3 regions of the Sporosarcina sp. P17b genome follow, and region 1 is predicted to be linked to each of the others. Evidence: riboswitches for the same ligand, from Rfam matches in the RefSeq annotation. Region 1 holds a riboswitch; each other region holds the start of a gene.
The links. Region 1 has a riboswitch for S-adenosylmethionine ahead of CSV76_RS14545 (MFS transporter). Riboswitches for the same ligand answer to the same signal wherever they lie in the genome.
Positions count from the first base shown of each region.

Region 2: it holds a riboswitch for S-adenosylmethionine, as region 1 does, so the genes downstream of both, CSV76_RS12020 (methionine ABC transporter ATP-binding protein) here and CSV76_RS14545 (MFS transporter) in region 1, are expected to answer to the same signal.
Region 3: it holds a riboswitch for S-adenosylmethionine, as region 1 does, so the genes downstream of both, CSV76_RS09080 (O-acetylhomoserine aminocarboxypropyltransferase/cysteine synthase family protein) here and CSV76_RS14545 (MFS transporter) in region 1, are expected to answer to the same signal.

Region 1 covers NZ_PDYP01000017.1:18,846-24,303, forward strand. Annotated here, with positions in the region: gene CSV76_RS14540 (molybdopterin-containing oxidoreductase family protein) at 1-1,334, opposite strand, end outside; SAM riboswitch class I at 1,499-1,589, shown strand; gene CSV76_RS14545 (MFS transporter) at 1,728-2,978, shown strand; gene CSV76_RS14550 (2-hydroxy-3-keto-5-methylthiopentenyl-1-phosphate phosphatase) at 3,183-3,857, shown strand; gene CSV76_RS14555 (1,2-dihydroxy-3-keto-5-methylthiopentene dioxygenase) at 3,896-4,408, shown strand; gene msrA (peptide-methionine (S)-S-oxide reductase MsrA) at 4,455-4,988, shown strand; gene CSV76_RS18005 (nuclease-related domain-containing protein) at 5,451-5,458, shown strand, end outside.
Region 2 covers NZ_PDYP01000010.1:40,587-46,044, reverse strand. Annotated here, with positions in the region: gene CSV76_RS12035 (dicarboxylate/amino acid:cation symporter) at 1-521, opposite strand, end outside; gene CSV76_RS12030 (MetQ/NlpA family ABC transporter substrate-binding protein) at 831-1,685, opposite strand; gene CSV76_RS12025 (methionine ABC transporter permease) at 1,751-2,419, opposite strand; gene CSV76_RS12020 (methionine ABC transporter ATP-binding protein) at 2,412-3,437, opposite strand; SAM riboswitch class I at 3,522-3,627, opposite strand; gene CSV76_RS12015 (thioredoxin family protein) at 3,677-3,976, opposite strand; gene CSV76_RS12010 (toprim domain-containing protein) at 3,969-4,322, opposite strand; gene gcvH (glycine cleavage system protein GcvH) at 4,384-4,764, opposite strand; gene CSV76_RS12000 (arsenate reductase family protein) at 4,841-5,200, opposite strand.
Region 3 covers NZ_PDYP01000006.1:61,090-66,547, forward strand. Annotated here, with positions in the region: gene CSV76_RS09055 (DsrE/DsrF/DrsH-like family protein) at 1-112, shown strand, start outside; gene CSV76_RS09060 (sulfurtransferase TusA family protein) at 158-736, shown strand; gene CSV76_RS09065 (MBL fold metallo-hydrolase) at 733-1,854, shown strand; gene CSV76_RS09070 (sulfurtransferase TusA family protein) at 1,912-2,139, shown strand; gene CSV76_RS09075 (sulfite exporter TauE/SafE family protein) at 2,197-2,973, shown strand; SAM riboswitch class I at 3,213-3,316, shown strand; gene CSV76_RS09080 (O-acetylhomoserine aminocarboxypropyltransferase/cysteine synthase family protein) at 3,557-4,837, shown strand; gene CSV76_RS09085 (glycine betaine uptake BCCT transporter) at 4,885-5,458, opposite strand, start outside.

The DNA.
Region 1 (5,458 bases):
TGATGCCAGAAGGACGTATAGATGTCTGTGTTTTCAAAAGCGGATGTCGCTGGCAGAACAATGTCCGCATACAAGGCAGTGTCTGTCAAAAACAAATCATGGACAACTGTGAATAAATCTTCGCGTGCTAAGCCATCCCGTACTTTATTGGCATCCGGTGCCACAACGGCGGGGTTGCTATTATAGACGTACAAAGAGCGAATCGGCTGTTGTTCCTCCAGTAATACTTGTCCCAATAAATTCATATTGAATCTGCGCGTTGGCACTACCTGAAGTTCAGGACGTTCCAGTGCGGCTGTATTATGCGTCAAATAGTCGGAATTCGATTTGAGGGCCCCTCCGCCTTTCAATTCCCATTGCCCTGTCAAAGCAGGCAAGCAGGAAATTGTCCGGACCATCATTCCCCCGTTATCATGATGCTGCAACCCATTGCCAATGCGAATCATGGAAGGGGAGACGGTTCCATACATCCGGGCCAATTCATAGATATCTTCCTTCGGCACGCCCGTAATGGCGGAAACCGTTTGGGGATCGTAGTGCTTTACATGTTCCCTGAGCTCTTCATAGCCGATTGTATATTGTTCCAAAAACGATTGATTGACCAGTTTTTCTTTATAAAGAATATGCATGATTCCGAGTGCAAGCGCTCCGTCAGTTCCGGGAAGAATGGGGATGAACCAATCAGCCATGCGTCCGGTCTGATTTTTATGGACGTCAATAACGACGATTTTAGCACAGTTTTTTTTCGCTTTTTGCGCAATCATGATTTGGTGCATATTGGTGCTGACAGCATTGATGCCCCAGAAAACAAATAATTTTGTTTCCGTCATCTCCTCGGGATCTGTTCCGAAACGCCCGCCCATCGTGTAATTGTAGCCGACCTCGCCAGCGACTGAACAAATCGTCCGGTCCAGTTGACTCGAACCAAGGCGGTTGAAGAAACGGCGATCCATCCCTTTGGAACTAAGTTTCCCCATATTGGCATAGAAACTGTAAGGAAGAATCGATTCCGGACCCTCTTCTGAAATCAATTTTTTCCACTGATCTGTGATGGTTGTAATGGCTTCTTGCCAACTGATTGGAACAAATTTCCCATCACCTTTTTCCCCAACGCGTTTCAAAGGGGTTGTAATCCTTTTTGGATCATAAATGCGTTCAGTCATATGTCGAACTTTGTTACAAATACTTCCTTTTGTTACAGGATGGTCCGGATCGCCTTCAATTTTAACGATTCTCCCATCATCTTTGTGAACAAGCAATCCACATTGGTCTGGACAATCAAGGGAACAGACCGAGGGGACTACACCATTTTCTACATCAATATAAGAATGCATATCAAATATCCTTTCAAACAAACGATTTATGCTAGATAGTATAACATATATTAAACTATTTTTTTGGAAAGTTAAAATAAGTGGTTGACTTCAGATTGAAAATTCTATACAGTTAATTGATAAGTTAGATATTCGACATTTTTCACTCAATTACATATTATTATTTTCTATCGAGAGAAGTTGAGGGACTGGCCCTATGAAACTTCGGCAACATAATTGTGCCAAATCCAGCAAGCGTAGCTTGAGAGATAGAAAGGGTTTAGCATTTATTTTTTAATGTGATTATGATGTACTATCATCGACTCTTTCCGTCCTTTCGGAAAGGGTTTTTTTATTTTATATAACCTAAGTTGAAGCTACAGAAAAATTAGAGATAGAGATGGAGAGAGTGTTATGTTAGAAAGAATCGGAATCACGAAAAACTTAGGATGGGGCTTTTTCGGTGTCATGCTGTTCATGATGGGAGACGGAATTGAAGCCGGTTGGCTGAGTCCTTTCTTGATTGAAAGCGGGTTGACCATTCAACAGTCAGCTGCCATTTTCACAGTATACGGAATCTCGATCGCGCTGTCTTCTTGGTTTTCAGGCGTCTGTGTAGAGGTATTTGGTCCAAAACGTACAATGGCAATCGGTTTAGCCGTTTACATAATCGGTACCGCAGGGTTTATCACGTACGGTTTTTCGACGATGAATTACCCGGTTATGCTTCTCACGTATTTCATTAAAGGTTTCGGTTATCCGTTGTTTGCCTACTCCTTCCTGACATGGGTCATTTATAAGACACCGCAAAATAAATTGAGCTCTGCCGTCGGTTGGTTTTGGTTTGCGTTTTGTGCGGGAATGATGGTGCTGGGCGCATGGTATTCAAGTTTCGTAATCCAGCATCTTGGTTACATCAATACAATGTGGACATCTATTTTCTGGGTATGTCTCGGTGCGATCTTTGCTTTAGTTATCAATAAAGACAAGTTCCAAAAGAAAAAACTCGCGAACAAAAAAGAAGCAGTCACCGAATTATTGAAAGGCATCACCATTTTGAAAACGAACAAACGGGTTGCTGCAGGTGGAGTTGTCCGAATTATCAATAGTTTAAGTGTCTATGGATTCCCGGTATTCTTACCGATGCATATGGCGCAACATGGCATTGAAACAACTGCATGGTTGCAATTATGGGGAACGTTCTTCTTAGGAAACATCATCTTCAATTTAGTGTTCGGCTTTATTGGGGATAAATTCGGTTGGAAAAACACAATCATTTGGTTCGGTGGAATCGGCTGCGCGATTTTCACGCCGCTTCTGTTCTATATACCGGTAATTACAAATGGTAGTATTCTCATGACGAGCATTGTTGGATTCATATGGGGCGGCTTGGTAGCGGGCTACGTTCCAATCGGTGCCCTGGTACCATCCGTTGCAGGTGAGGATAAAGGCGCTGCAATGTCCGTGTTGAACTTTGCCGCTGGTCTGTCCACATTCGTAGCACCAGCAATCGCTTTGGCGTTCATTGGGCTTGTTGGAGCGGAAGGGGTCGTGTGGATTTTCAGTGCCCTCTATGTAGTGAGTGCGATTATTGTTAAATTCATTCGTGTACCGGAAGAGGAAGAAGGAAAGGCGCGGGAAAAAGCCGTTCCGATTACTTCCTAAAACCGCTGTCGATGGGCGTTGATTGACAAAGTTATCGATAGATGAAATAATCACAATTAATTGAAATAAATACGAGATTTCTTATCTAGGTGGAGGGACACGGCGTGACTTCTTGCTTTGTGTTGTTGTAGATAAGAAGATGTATCAATGACCTCTTCTTATAATAGAAGAGGTTTTATTGATAGATGGTAGGAGGACATATAGATGAGTGCAGAGTTTAAACCAGTAATTTTTTGTGATTTCGATGGTACAATTACGATGAAAGATAATATTATCAATATCATGGACAAGTTCGCTCCCGCTGGATGGGAAGAGATAAAGGACGATATTATGGCACAAAAGGTGTCGATTCAAACAGGAGTCAAAGAACTCTTTGCTTTATTGCCCACTTCCCAAAAAGAACAAATCGTGTCGTTCGTTTTGGAGGACGCGGAAATCAGGGAAGGTTTTGGTGAATTTGTTCAGTTTACCCGCGAAAAAAACATACCGCTCTATATCGTAAGTGGCGGCATCGACTTTTTCATTCACCCATTGCTTGAACCATTCGGGCCATTCAATCAAGTCTATTGCAACGAAAGTGATTTTTCAGGAGAACACATCAACATCCTCTTCCCGCATGAATGTGATGCAATTTGTACAAGTCAAGGCTGCGGTTGCTGTAAGCCGACGATTATTCGCGAGAACACTGCCCAGCAGCAAACGAGCATTGTCATCGGTGACTCGATTACAGACCTAGAAGCGGCAAAGCTTGCCGATATCGTCATTGCAAGGGATTTCTTAATTGAAAAATGCGAGGAATTGAACATTCCTTATTCACCGTTCACTAATTTTTATGACTGTATTCGGATCATTGAAGCCCGCTTGAATGTGCAAGTGTAAGTAAAAACCAAAAATATATCAGAGGAGAGATGAGTAAAATGGCGACAATTACAATTCAAGGAACAAACGAAGTTATTGAAACACAAACAGAGGTTGCGGCATTTCTAGAGCAACAAGAAGTCGTTTATGAGTATTGGGATATCGAAAAGCTACCCGAAAACCTTCGTGAAAAATTCAATTTAACTGATGAAGAAAAAGAAGAGATTCTTAAGGCTTTTAAAACAGAAATCGACGATATTTCAGAGCGCCGCGGTTATAAAACGGCAGACATTATCTCACTATCAGATGCGACACCTAATTTGGATGAACTTCTGAAAAACTTCGAACAAGAACACCACCATACAGACGATGAAGTGCGTTACATAGTCAGTGGACACGGCGTATTCATCATTCAAGGAAAAGACGAACGATTCTTTGAAGTGCATCTTAACCCAGGTGATTTAATTTCCGTTCCGGAAAACATCCGCCACTATTTCACACTCGCAGCCGATCGCAAAGTAGTAGCTGCCCGCATCTTCGTAACACAAGAAGGATGGGTACCGGTTTACTAAAAGAGGCGTTTTGTACACTCGCTATAATTGAAAGGAGATATAGACAATGACTGAAAAAAAGTTTGAAAAAGCTGCATTTGCAGGAGGATGTTTCTGGTGCATGGTGAAACCGTTTAAAGAATGGCCAGGCGTCCAAGATATCGAGTCAGGTTATATGGGCGGGCATCTCGATAATCCAACGTATGAAGATGTGAAAAATGGTGAATCGGGCCATGTGGAAGTTGTTGAAATCACATTTGACCCTACTTTGTTTTCATATGAAAAGTTGCTCGAAGTATTCTGGCAACAAATCGACCCAACAGACGCAGAAGGTCAATTCCACGACCGCGGCTCATCGTACACAACCGCGATTTTCCATTACACAGAAGCGCAACAGGAAGTTGCCGAGAAATCGAAAGCCAACCTAGCGGCAAGCGGCGTTTTCTCAAAACCGATCGTCACAGCAATCCGCCCCGCAGAAACTTTCTACCGGGCTGAAGAATACCATCAAGATTATTACATAAAAGAAAAAGAACATTACACAGACAACCGTGCCCGTTCTGGCCGCACTGAATTCATCGCGGAGCACTGGGGAAAATAATAAGGATTGGGTAGGGGGTCGAGCGTTTTCACGACGCTCTGCCTTTTTTTGTTGGAAATAGGGCGATGAAACTGTGGTAGTGTGGGAATCTCCCTTTCGACCGCCCAACCTTCGCGTCCACTCCCCCCAAAATAGTAACTTCAAAAACCGATTTTAAAGCACAAATAACCCCAAAATCTCAATTATGCTGCTATTTAGCACATCCAAAATTCAGCTATGTCAAAAACCACAGAAATTTGTTAAACCTTTTGGTAAGCTAACGTAAAGGTGATAAAAGATGATCTATAAACAAATATCAAAACCCAAAAAACTAATTGGATTAAATGCACTAATTCCAACGATTGCATCCGTTACATCCGGAAATTCAAAAGTTTAAAGAGGAATTCCGGATTCGCAAAGCAGGCTTTGGGGGGGGACAGCACCTTGACAAGCATCTGGTAGAATTCCCCCCCATACCCACACATAATTTT
Region 2 (5,458 bases), on a different contig from region 1:
ACCTTATCAATAATCAAATTAAACTCATCAAAAAATGATAACATCGTCTTTCCTTTGATTGCTGCCATGCCAATTCCAAGTAAAAATGCTAGCAATAGTGCTGTCATGATCCCCATCATTGGATCCATTTCCATTTCAAAGAATGCGACTCCAGCTTCACGTGCGCCCTCTGCAATGTCCGTATTAGTCGTTGGTTGAATAAAGTTCGGTAATATATTTGTTGCTGCAAAATACGCAAGCAATCCAGCGATAATTGTAGAGCCATAAGCAAACGCAGCAGACATGCCTAGTAGTTTGCCTGAACCTGCCCCGAGCTTTGCAATACTTGGTGCGATAAACGCGATGATGATCAGTGGAACTACAAAGTTCAAGAATCCACCGAATAACATATTAAATGTGGCTGCTAAACGAACGAACCAATGCGCAAATCCTTCATGGATCGTCGGCAATAACAAGCCTAGTCCAATTGCCAGGGCAATGGCAATCAAAATTCGCCAAATAAGCCCTAATTTAAACTTCACAATACGTCCTCCTCAAATACACATATGTATTACTCAAACAAAATTAACTTTACCACATGTCGAAAGAATAAAGAAGATTTTGTTTGGGGTTAATGTAAATTTATTTAGAGGTCGTGGGTTGTCTATGAGCGGTTATGGGAGGTCTATGAGCGAATACGGATGCGAATAGAGCGAATAACATGCCCTATAGAGCATTCAAACGCTTGAATAGAGCGCTTAGCGGGCGTAATAGAGCGCTCACGCAAATGATTGAGCTTAACTAGCCTAATAAAAAACCGGTAGCTGCAATAGCTACCGGCATTTCTTTGTTTATTGTACTGGAACGACTGATCCAGACCATTCGTCTAAAATGAAGTTTTGGATTTGTTCTGAAGTCAATACTTCGACCAAAGCTTTGATTGCATCACTGTCTTCGTCACCGCTATTTACAGCAATTACGTTAACATAAGGAGACTCTTTATCTTCTAGCGCAATAGAATCTTCCATTGGATTTAAACCAGCGTCGATTGCAAAGTTCGAGTTGATCAACAATGCATCGCCTTCATCATTCGCATATAACTGAGGCATTAATGCCGCTTCGTAGTTCGCATCAAACTTTAGATCTTTCGGATTTTCTACGATATCTCCTACTTCTGCTTTCACTTTTTCTATGTCGTCAGCCAACTTAATCAAGCCTTTTTCCTCAAGCATAGCCAGTACACGTCCGTGATCTGCAACCGAGTTACTGATCAAGATTGTAGCACCTTCAGGAAGTTCTTCAAGTGAATCATATTTCTTAGAGTACACACCGATTGGCTCGATGTGGATTGCACCAGCATTGACGAAATCATAACCGAAATCAGCAATCTGACTTTCTAAGTATGGAATGTGTTGGAAGTAGTTCGCATCCAATTCACCTTCATCCAAATCTTTATTGGGAAGTACATAATCTGTGTAACTTTCAATTACTAAATCATAGCCCTTTTCAGCTAGTAATGGCTTTGCTTCTTCCAAAATGACTGCGTGTGGCGTGTTAGACGCCCCTACTGTCAATGTTGTTTTCTCGCCTTTTTCAGCCTCGTCCACATCTGGTGCTGCCCCGTCCTTGCTATCGTCTTTCGTTCCGCATGCTGCCAGTGCAAGCACTAATACTGCTGCGAATAAACCGAATAAAAATTTCTTCATCTCCACATTTCTCCCTCTCCATTAATGGAATGTTTTATGGTCAACAGGTTACCCTGAAAATCCTATTACCGTTTGTCCAAACGTTTTACAATGAGATCACCAATAATTTGGATGATGAATACGACAACCAATACTAAAATCGTTGCCATGATCGTAACGTCTTCCCTGCTACGCTGGAACCCCTCTAAATACGCAAGTGTACCGAGCCCTCCAGCACCAATGACCCCTGCCATCGCCGTATAGCCGACAAGTGCAATAGATGTCACCGTAATTCCAGAAACCAATGCTGGCATCGATTCAGGCAACAAGACCTTGAAAATAATAGTGGATGTTTTGGCACCCATTGAGCGAGCTGCTTCGATAACCCCTTTATCGATTTCCTGCAACGCGATCAATACCATGCGTCCGTAAAATGGAGCCGCCCCGATGATTAACGCAGGCAATGCCGCATTCGGTCCACGCATGCTGTCAAACAATAACTTTGTAAATGGGATAAGTAAAATAATTAAAATGATGAATGGAATTGATCGGAATATATTCACGAACGCGCCAGTAATAACGTTAATCATTTTATTAGCCCATAATTGTCCTGGGCTAGTCAAAAACAATATAAGTCCAAGTGCGATACCAAAAACGAACGTAAAGAATGTCGAGTATGCGGACATATAGAGCGTCTCGCCTGTCGCAAGCCACATTTTGTCCCAGTCAACATTCGGGAACCATTGCTCAATCATGTAGCAGCACCTCCGTCTTTACTTCATTGGCATCTAAGAAGACGATTGCTTCATCAATGATCGCTGTATCGCCTACCAATTGAAGTACTAATGTGCCATATGCGCCGTCACGCGTAGTCGAAATATTCCCTTGTACGATGTTGACGTCAATTGGAAATTTACGGATTAACTCAGCAAGCACTGGCTGTTCCGTACGCTCTCCAATGAAGGCTAACTTCACTAGCTTCCCTTGAGGTACTTCTTCTTGTAAATGAGCCATCGCTGCATCCGTATCACCAGTATCTGTCACTTGTGAAATGAAACGCTTCGTAATATCAGCCTGTGGAGATTGGAAAACGTCCAACACGTTACCGATTTCCATCACTTTTCCGGCTTCCATGACCGCCACCCGATTACAGATCTTACGAATGACATGCATTTCATGCGTAATCAAAACAATTGTCAGTCCAAGACGTTCATTAATATCCGTTAATAAATCCAGAATAGCATTCGTTGTTTCTGGATCGAGTGCGGATGTCGCTTCATCACAAAGCAATACTTCCGGATCATTTGCAAGGGCACGTGCAATACCGACACGTTGCTTCTGACCGCCTGAAAGTTGTGATGGATACGCCTTTTCGCGTCCTGTCAATCCAACTAAATCAATTAGTTCTTTGACTTTTTGCTTGCGTGCCGATTTCTTCACGCCAGCGATTTCAAGAGGAAACATGATATTCTCTTCTACCGTTCTCGACCACAACAAATTAAAGTGTTGAAAGATCATGCTGATTTTCTGTCGCGCATTGCGCAAGCCTGCACCTTTTAACGTCGTCATTTCCTGTTCATTAATCTTAATACTACCGGACGTCGGAGTTTCAAGACCATTCAGTAGTCTGATCAATGTACTTTTACCTGCTCCGCTGTATCCGATGACGCCGAAAATTTCTCCTTCTTCGATGTCAAATGTCACATCATCTACTGCGACAATTTCTGAACGGTTCAATTGGAACCTTTTATGAACGTTTGCTAGTTGAATCATTTTCCGCACCACCTTTAATTTAAAAAGACCTTCCTGCAGTTGAGCAGAAAGGTCCAACGTATATACATATGTACGTTAACATTTCTCTCATCTATCAAAGCATTACACTTTGAGTGAATTGGCACCATTTCACATATGTGACGGTTGCCGGGCTTCATAGGGCACTTCCCTCCACCGCTCTTTATAAGAGTTACGTATTCAATTGATTATCTACTTATACCATACTTCGAATTCTATTGTCAACTGAGCTTCTCCAGTAGATAAGGTACAGATTGAAAAGCGTAAATTTTTTCTATCGGCTCGCCTTTTCGTTGAATGAGCAAACAAGGAACGCTCTCTACTTCATATTCGATTGCAATATCCTGGACGTAATTCAAATCCGCTTTTCCAATGGGCAATTCCGGTCGCATCGCTTCTATTACCGTTAACATTTTCGAAGCGACTGCACAGGTACCACACATAGGTGTAAATAAATAAAAAGCGGCTATTTGCTCCGCCGCCTTTGCATGTTTCCAGTCTTCGATTGACCAATTATTCATGTGTTCCACCTGCCAAAAATTTAGGATGTACTTTAAAATTGGCGGCAGCTAAAATGCTGGCCAATAGCTTGATAGGCGTCGTCTCCACTTCACGATAGAGACGATCCGTGTATAGGTGTCTAGCTTCCGGATACAGTTGTTTGAACAGCTTTCGAATGGATTCACCTGACGCGTCCGCATCCAAAAATATGAAGATTTCATGTTGCTCGTACGGCTCAAGCAGTTCTTCGATGTGGTACGCACTGATGGTACCATTCGTACAAAGAATCTCTACAGGCTCTGCAAGGATCGGCACTAACCGCTTACGATCCGAACCGCCTTCTACAATGAGAACTTTCAGGTCCATGCGCTTCCTCCTAGAGTGTAAAAAAAACGCTGAGACGTTCCAGCGCTTTCCTTTGTGATGATTATTCAGCTGTCATTTCTTCGTATTGTTCAGCTGTCATTAACGCATCCAATTCAGCTTTGTCATCGATTTCAACTACAACCATCCATGCACCTTCGTATGGAGATTCGTTAACCAATTCAGGGCTGTCTTCAAGGTTTTCGTTCACTTCTACAACTTTACCAGTTAGTGGAGCATACAATTCAGAAACAGTTTTCACTGATTCAACGCTTCCGAAAGGCTCGTCAGATTTCAATTGATCGCCAACTTGTGGGAGTTCAACGAATACGATATCCCCTAGTTCAGACTGTGCAAAATGTGTGATTCCGATACGGTATTTACCGTCTTCTTCTTTTACCCATTCGTGCTCTTCTGAATAACGTAAATCTTTTGGTGTGCTCATGTCGTTACCTCCAAAAATATAATAGTTTATCTATCTTTAGTTTGCCATAGTTCCCGCGTAAAGACAAGATTCTAGATCATTTCTTCCATGTTTCTGCGAATGTTGTTTCATTGAAACCAACGGTCACTTTTTGGTTGTCCGACACGAGTGGACGTTTGATGAGCATTCCGTCTGAAGCGAGGAGTGCGATCTTTTCGTCGTCTGTCATGGTAGGTAGTTTGTCTTTCAAATTGAGCTCGCGATATTTCATGCCGCTTGTGTTGAAGAACTTCTTCATTTCGAGCCCGGAGTTTGCGATCATGCTACGAAGGTCGTCTTCGCTCGGTGGTTGTTCGGCGATGTTGTGTTCTTCGAATGAAATCCCCTCGTTCTCGAGCCATTTCTTCGCTTTGCGGCATGTGGTACATTTCGGATAGCCGTAGTATGTGATAGTCATAGTCGTAATCCTCCTTTTTTTCAGTATAGCAAATAAAGGCGTGTGGATACTAGTTTGGCGTGATAACAATGAGAAGCTGGCAGAGTGCTGGGGTGGGGATTTGCGCTTCGGAGGGGACGCGTTCTGGAGGGCGGGCGGTGAACCACACCCCTTCGCTTCGCTCGCAGGGTGTTTCACCTGTCCCGCTGATCCTCCCAGAGTCGCCCCTCCTACACTCCAATCCCTTGCAATGTAAGGAGGAGACACTTTTTTATAGTG
Region 3 (5,458 bases), on a different contig from region 1:
AATGGATTTGCTAGGACTGAATGAAGGAGAGCTTCTACAAGAAGTGGAGTATGGCGGTGTGGCAGCTTACTTAGGTGAGGCGCAAGATGGTCAAGTGAACTTGTTTATTTAATTTTTTTATACAAATAAATACCCCTGGGTGTATAGGAGGAGTACAATGATTCAGTCAGATAACGTGTTAGATGCAAAAGGGCTTGCTTGTCCAATGCCGATTGTGAGGACGAGAAAGATGATGAAAGAGATGGATGACGGTCAAGTGCTCGAAGTCCAGTCGACAGATTCAGGGACCACGGCAGATTTACAGGCATGGGCGGAAAGTGTGGGGCATCAATACGTCGGTAATGTGAAAGAAGCTGATGTATGGCGCCACTTCGTACGAAAAGCGGGTCAGGAAGATCAGTCACAAAAAGAATATCCAGTTACAGTCGACAATAATGAGTTGTTAGATCAACTGCAACACCCTGATGCTGTGTTACTAGACGTTCGCGAAGAAGCAGAATACGCATTTGCTCATATACCTGGTGCCCTATCCATACCTCTTGGCCAATTGGATGAACGAATGTCGTACTTCAGTAAAGACAAGAAGCTCTTCGTTGTATGCCGAACAGGTAACCGCAGTGATATGGCATGTCAAAAACTAGTGGCAAAGGGTTTTGAAAATGTCACGAATGTAATTCCTGGTATGTCAAAATGGGATGGTAAAACAGAAAATACAGTAGGGGGTATAAATAAATGAGAATCATTCAATCAAGTGAAGTAGCAAAGCGCGTTATTGCGAAAGAGTCATTATTCATTTTGGATGTTCGAAATGAAACTGCATTTGAAGATTGGAAAATCGAAGGTGAGCAAGTGCGCTATTTAAACGTACCGTACTTTGATTTATTGGATGGCATCGAAGAAATTGAAGACCAATTGCCAAAAGATGAGGAGATCCTAGTAGTCTGTGCTAAAGAAGGTTCGTCCGTTATGGTGGCAGAAATCCTTGAAGAAGCAGGCTATTCAGTAGGCTATCTTTCAGGAGGAATGAAAGCGTGGAGCGAGTATTTGGAGCCGGTGAAGATTGCCGATTTGAAATCAGGTGGTGAGCTCTATCAATTCGTCCGTCTTGGTAAAGGGTGTCTTTCCTATATGGTCATATCAGGCGGAGAAGCGGCAATCATTGACGCGACGCGGATGACAGATGTGTTTATGGACTTTGCTACGGAACGCGGTGTGAAGATCACAAATGTACTCGATACGCACTTGCATGCGGATCACATTTCAGGTGGTCGTCAGATTGCAAAAGCAACGGGGGCAACGTACTGGCTACCGCCAAAAGATGCAGAAGAAGTCGTATTTGAATATGCTGCATTAGAAGGCGATACGTCGATTCAAATAGGTGATACTAAAATTGATATTCAAGCACTTTATTCACCAGGACACACCATTGGTTCGACTTCATTTATTGTCGATGACAGCTATTTGATGACAGGTGATATTCTGTTCATTGATTCAATTGGACGTCCAGATTTAGCAGGTTTGGCAGAAGATTGGGTAGGTGACTTACGTGAGTCCTTGTATAGTCGTTATAAAGAATTGTCAGAAGAACTAACGGTTTTACCGGCTCACTTCATGATTGTAGATGAGTTGAATGAAGACGGCAGCGTGTCGGAAAAGCTCGGCGTGTTGTATAAGCAAAACCACGGCTTGAACATTGAAGATGAAAAAGAGTTCAGAGAATTAGTCACGGGGAACTTGCCTCCGCAACCGAACGCGTATCAGGAAATACGACAGATGAATATGGGGAAAATCCAACCTGACGAAGAAACGCAACGTGAGATGGAGATTGGCCCGAATCGCTGTGCGGTACGGTAAATAGTTATTTTAAATCAGCTGTAAAACAATAACCCACATTAAAAGGAGAAGATAAATATGAGTTCAACAACATTTTTAGACGCAAAAGGGCTGGCATGTCCAATGCCGATCGTACGTGCAAAGAAAGCAATGAAGGATATGCAAACAGGAGATGTTCTGGAGATTCATACGACAGATAAAGGATCGGTATCCGACCTGACAGCATGGGCGGCTTCTGGTAATCATGAAATAAAAGACCAGCAACAAGAGTCCGATGTCTTTAAATTTTGGATCCAAAAAGGGTAAACTTAGGGTAGAGGGAATGGCTGTCTCCCTCTTTCATCAGGAAGAAGGGAGAACATCATGACCATTCCATTTATTATTACGATCTTCCTCATTGGAATCGTCGGCTCGTTCCTTTCCGGAATGATGGGAATCGGGGGCGCGATTGTCAAATATCCAATGTTGTTATTTATTCCTGCACTACTTGGTTTTACTGCGTTTACACCACATGAAGTAGCTGGTATAACTGCAGTTGAAGTATTCTTTGCGTCACTTTCAGGAGTTTTGGCGTACCGAAAAAGTAATCTGATTTTGAAGCCACTTGTTCTTTATATGGGGATCAGTGTGTTGATCGGCAGTGTGATCGGCGGTGCAGGTTCCAGCATGCTATCAGAAGCGACTGTAAATATCGTCTATGGTATTCTGGCTGTGCTTGCGGCAATTATGATGTTTATTCCGAAAAAGGGGTTGGATGATCAGCCGATTGAAGAAATCACATTTAATCGCATCATAGCTTCCAGTGCGGCATTCATTGTTGGATTAGCAGCGGGAATCGTTGGAGCTGGTGGTGCATTTATCATGGTACCGATTATGCTCGTCATCCTAAAGATCCCAACACGCGTTACAATTGCTACATCATTGGCCATCACATTACTATCATCAGTAGGTTCGGCGTCAGGTAAATTTTTCACTGGGCAAGTGCCGTACGGACCTGCTCTCGTCATGATAATCGCAAGCATTATCGCAGCTCCAATCGGTGTGAAAGTCAGCCGTAGAGTAAACACCAAAGTCCTACAAAGCATCCTTGCCGTTCTCATTATGGCATCGGCCGTGAAGATTTGGTGGGATATATTCTAATAAAATCAACATCGCCAGAACATCGTTCATTGAACATGTCTCTGGCGATTTTTAGTGAAGTGGCAAGTGGAAAAACTTCACATGTCACTAACATTAGATTAACGGTGGTTTCACTGTTCCATTTTTCATGTCAACATGTCAAAACTTATACTAATTTCAAAAGATTCTATTAAATTACCTTGCAATAGACTCGGAATAGCCGTATACTATTTTTCAACGATGGAAAACGAATAGACACACTCTTATCAAGAGCGGCGGAGGGATTAGGCCCTGTGATGCCCGGCAACCGGCGAAAGCAAAGGTGCTACTTCCTACAAACTATAAGTAGTTTGGAAGATAAGGGAGGAATAAGCGAAAGCGCAGCCCTCTTCTTATTAGGAAGAAGGGTTTTTTGTGTACCTAAGTGCCCTCTTGCACTTTTCTTGTGTCTAGTTCCAGAGGGCAGCTGCTCGGGACGTTTCGGTCTAAACGCAAAGGAGAAGAACACTCCTTTGCGTTCAGCCCTCCAACGCCTGTCGCAGCTAAGCGCCCTCTGCCGCTTTTCGAGTGTTCCATCGATACATGATAAAAAAGGGGAATGGTTATGACGAATTTACAGCCAGAAACGATTTTATTACATGGAGGGCAAAAGCCGGATCCGGAGTCGGGTTCACGTGCGTTGCCAATTCATCGTACGACTTCTTATGTATTCAGAGACACGGAACATGCTCAAAACTTATTTGCCTTAAAAGAAGCAGGCAATATCTATACACGTATCACGAACCCGACAGTAGCTGTTTTCGAAGAGCGCGTTGCACAGCTTGAAGGAGGGACTGCGGCGGTTGCGTTGTCTTCCGGAATGGCGGCCATTGCGTTCTCTATTATGAACATTGCCGAAGCTGGCGATGAAATTGTTGCAGCTAGCAATCTGTACGGTGGTACATACAACTTATTTGCTGTGACATTACCGCGTTACGGTATTACTGTAAAGTTTGTTGATGCTTCTGACCCGAAGAATTTTGAAGCAGCCATTACGGATAAAACAAAAGCCTTGTTTGCAGAAACTATCGGTAACCCAAGCTTGCAGGTTCTGGATGTGGAAGCTGTTGCGAATATCGCGCATGAAAATGGGATTCCATTGCTTGTCGATAATACATTCCCATCTCCATATGGCTCGAATCCGATTGAATTCGGTGCGGACGTTGTTATTCATTCAGCAACGAAATGGATTGGTGGGCATGGTACGACAATTGGTGGAGTAGCGGTCGATGCAGGTAAATTTGACTGGACGCAAGGAAGATTCCCTGGGTTCACAGAGCCTGATGAGTCTTACCATGGCTTACGTTACGGTATCGACACTGCAGCGTCTGCTTTCGCAACAAAACTGCGTGTGCAATTGCTAAGAGACTTTGGTCCATGTCTAGCTCCTGACAGTGCATTCAACTTGTTGCAAGGCCTAGAAACACTTCATTTACGCGTACCTCGCCACAATGAAAATGCGCAGAAAGTGGCGGCATTCCTGCAAGGTCATGATGCAGTAGAATGGGTGACATATACGGGTCTTGAAGATCATCCTACAGCGGAACTGGCTACTAAACACTTGAAGAACGGGTACGGCTCCATCATTGTATTTGGAATAAAAGGTGGTCGCGATGCAGGTCGCGAAGTTATCGATAATGTGGAGATTTGGTCTCATGTCGCGAACGTTGGGGATGCAAAGTCGTTGATCATCCATCCAGCTTCGACTACACATCAACAGTTATCGGCAGAGGATTTGAAAAACTCGGGTGTAAGCGAAGAACTAATCCGTCTATCAGTCGGATTGGAATCGGCAGAGGATATTATTGCGGATTTGAAACAAGCAATTGAAAAAGCATCAAATTGATATACAAAAAAGGAACACCTCGCAAATTTGCGTTGGTGTTCCTTTTTTTACTTGCGTTTTATTCGTTTTCGTTCGTCCTTCAATGATTTGAACAGGGAAGTAACCATCATAATCAGTATAATGGAGAATGGCAAAGCGGCAATAATAATGACGTTTTGCAATGCGTCCAATCCACCCACATAAAGTAGGATAATTGCGATGGAAGATTGAATGACACCCCATACAATTTTTAAATTATTAGGTGGAGTCAATGAACCGTACGACGACTGCATGCCGAGTACAAATGTAGCCGAATCCGCTGAAGTAATGAAGAATGATGTAATCAGCAAGATGGCGATGATGGAAATCACAAATGACCAAGGTAGTCCACTGAACATCTCAAAGATTGTCAGTTCAGTTGCGCTTGAAGCCAGGTCGATAATGCCTGCTTTTTGTGTTTCGATCGCTGTAGTACCGAATGCTGCGAACCAAACCATACTCAATACTGTAGGTACAACCAGTACGCCAATCATGAACTCGCGAATCGTTCTGCCTTTTGAAACGCGTGCAATGAACATACCGACAAATGGTGACCAAGCTATCCACCAAGACCAGTAGAAAAGCGTCCAGTCATTGAGCCAT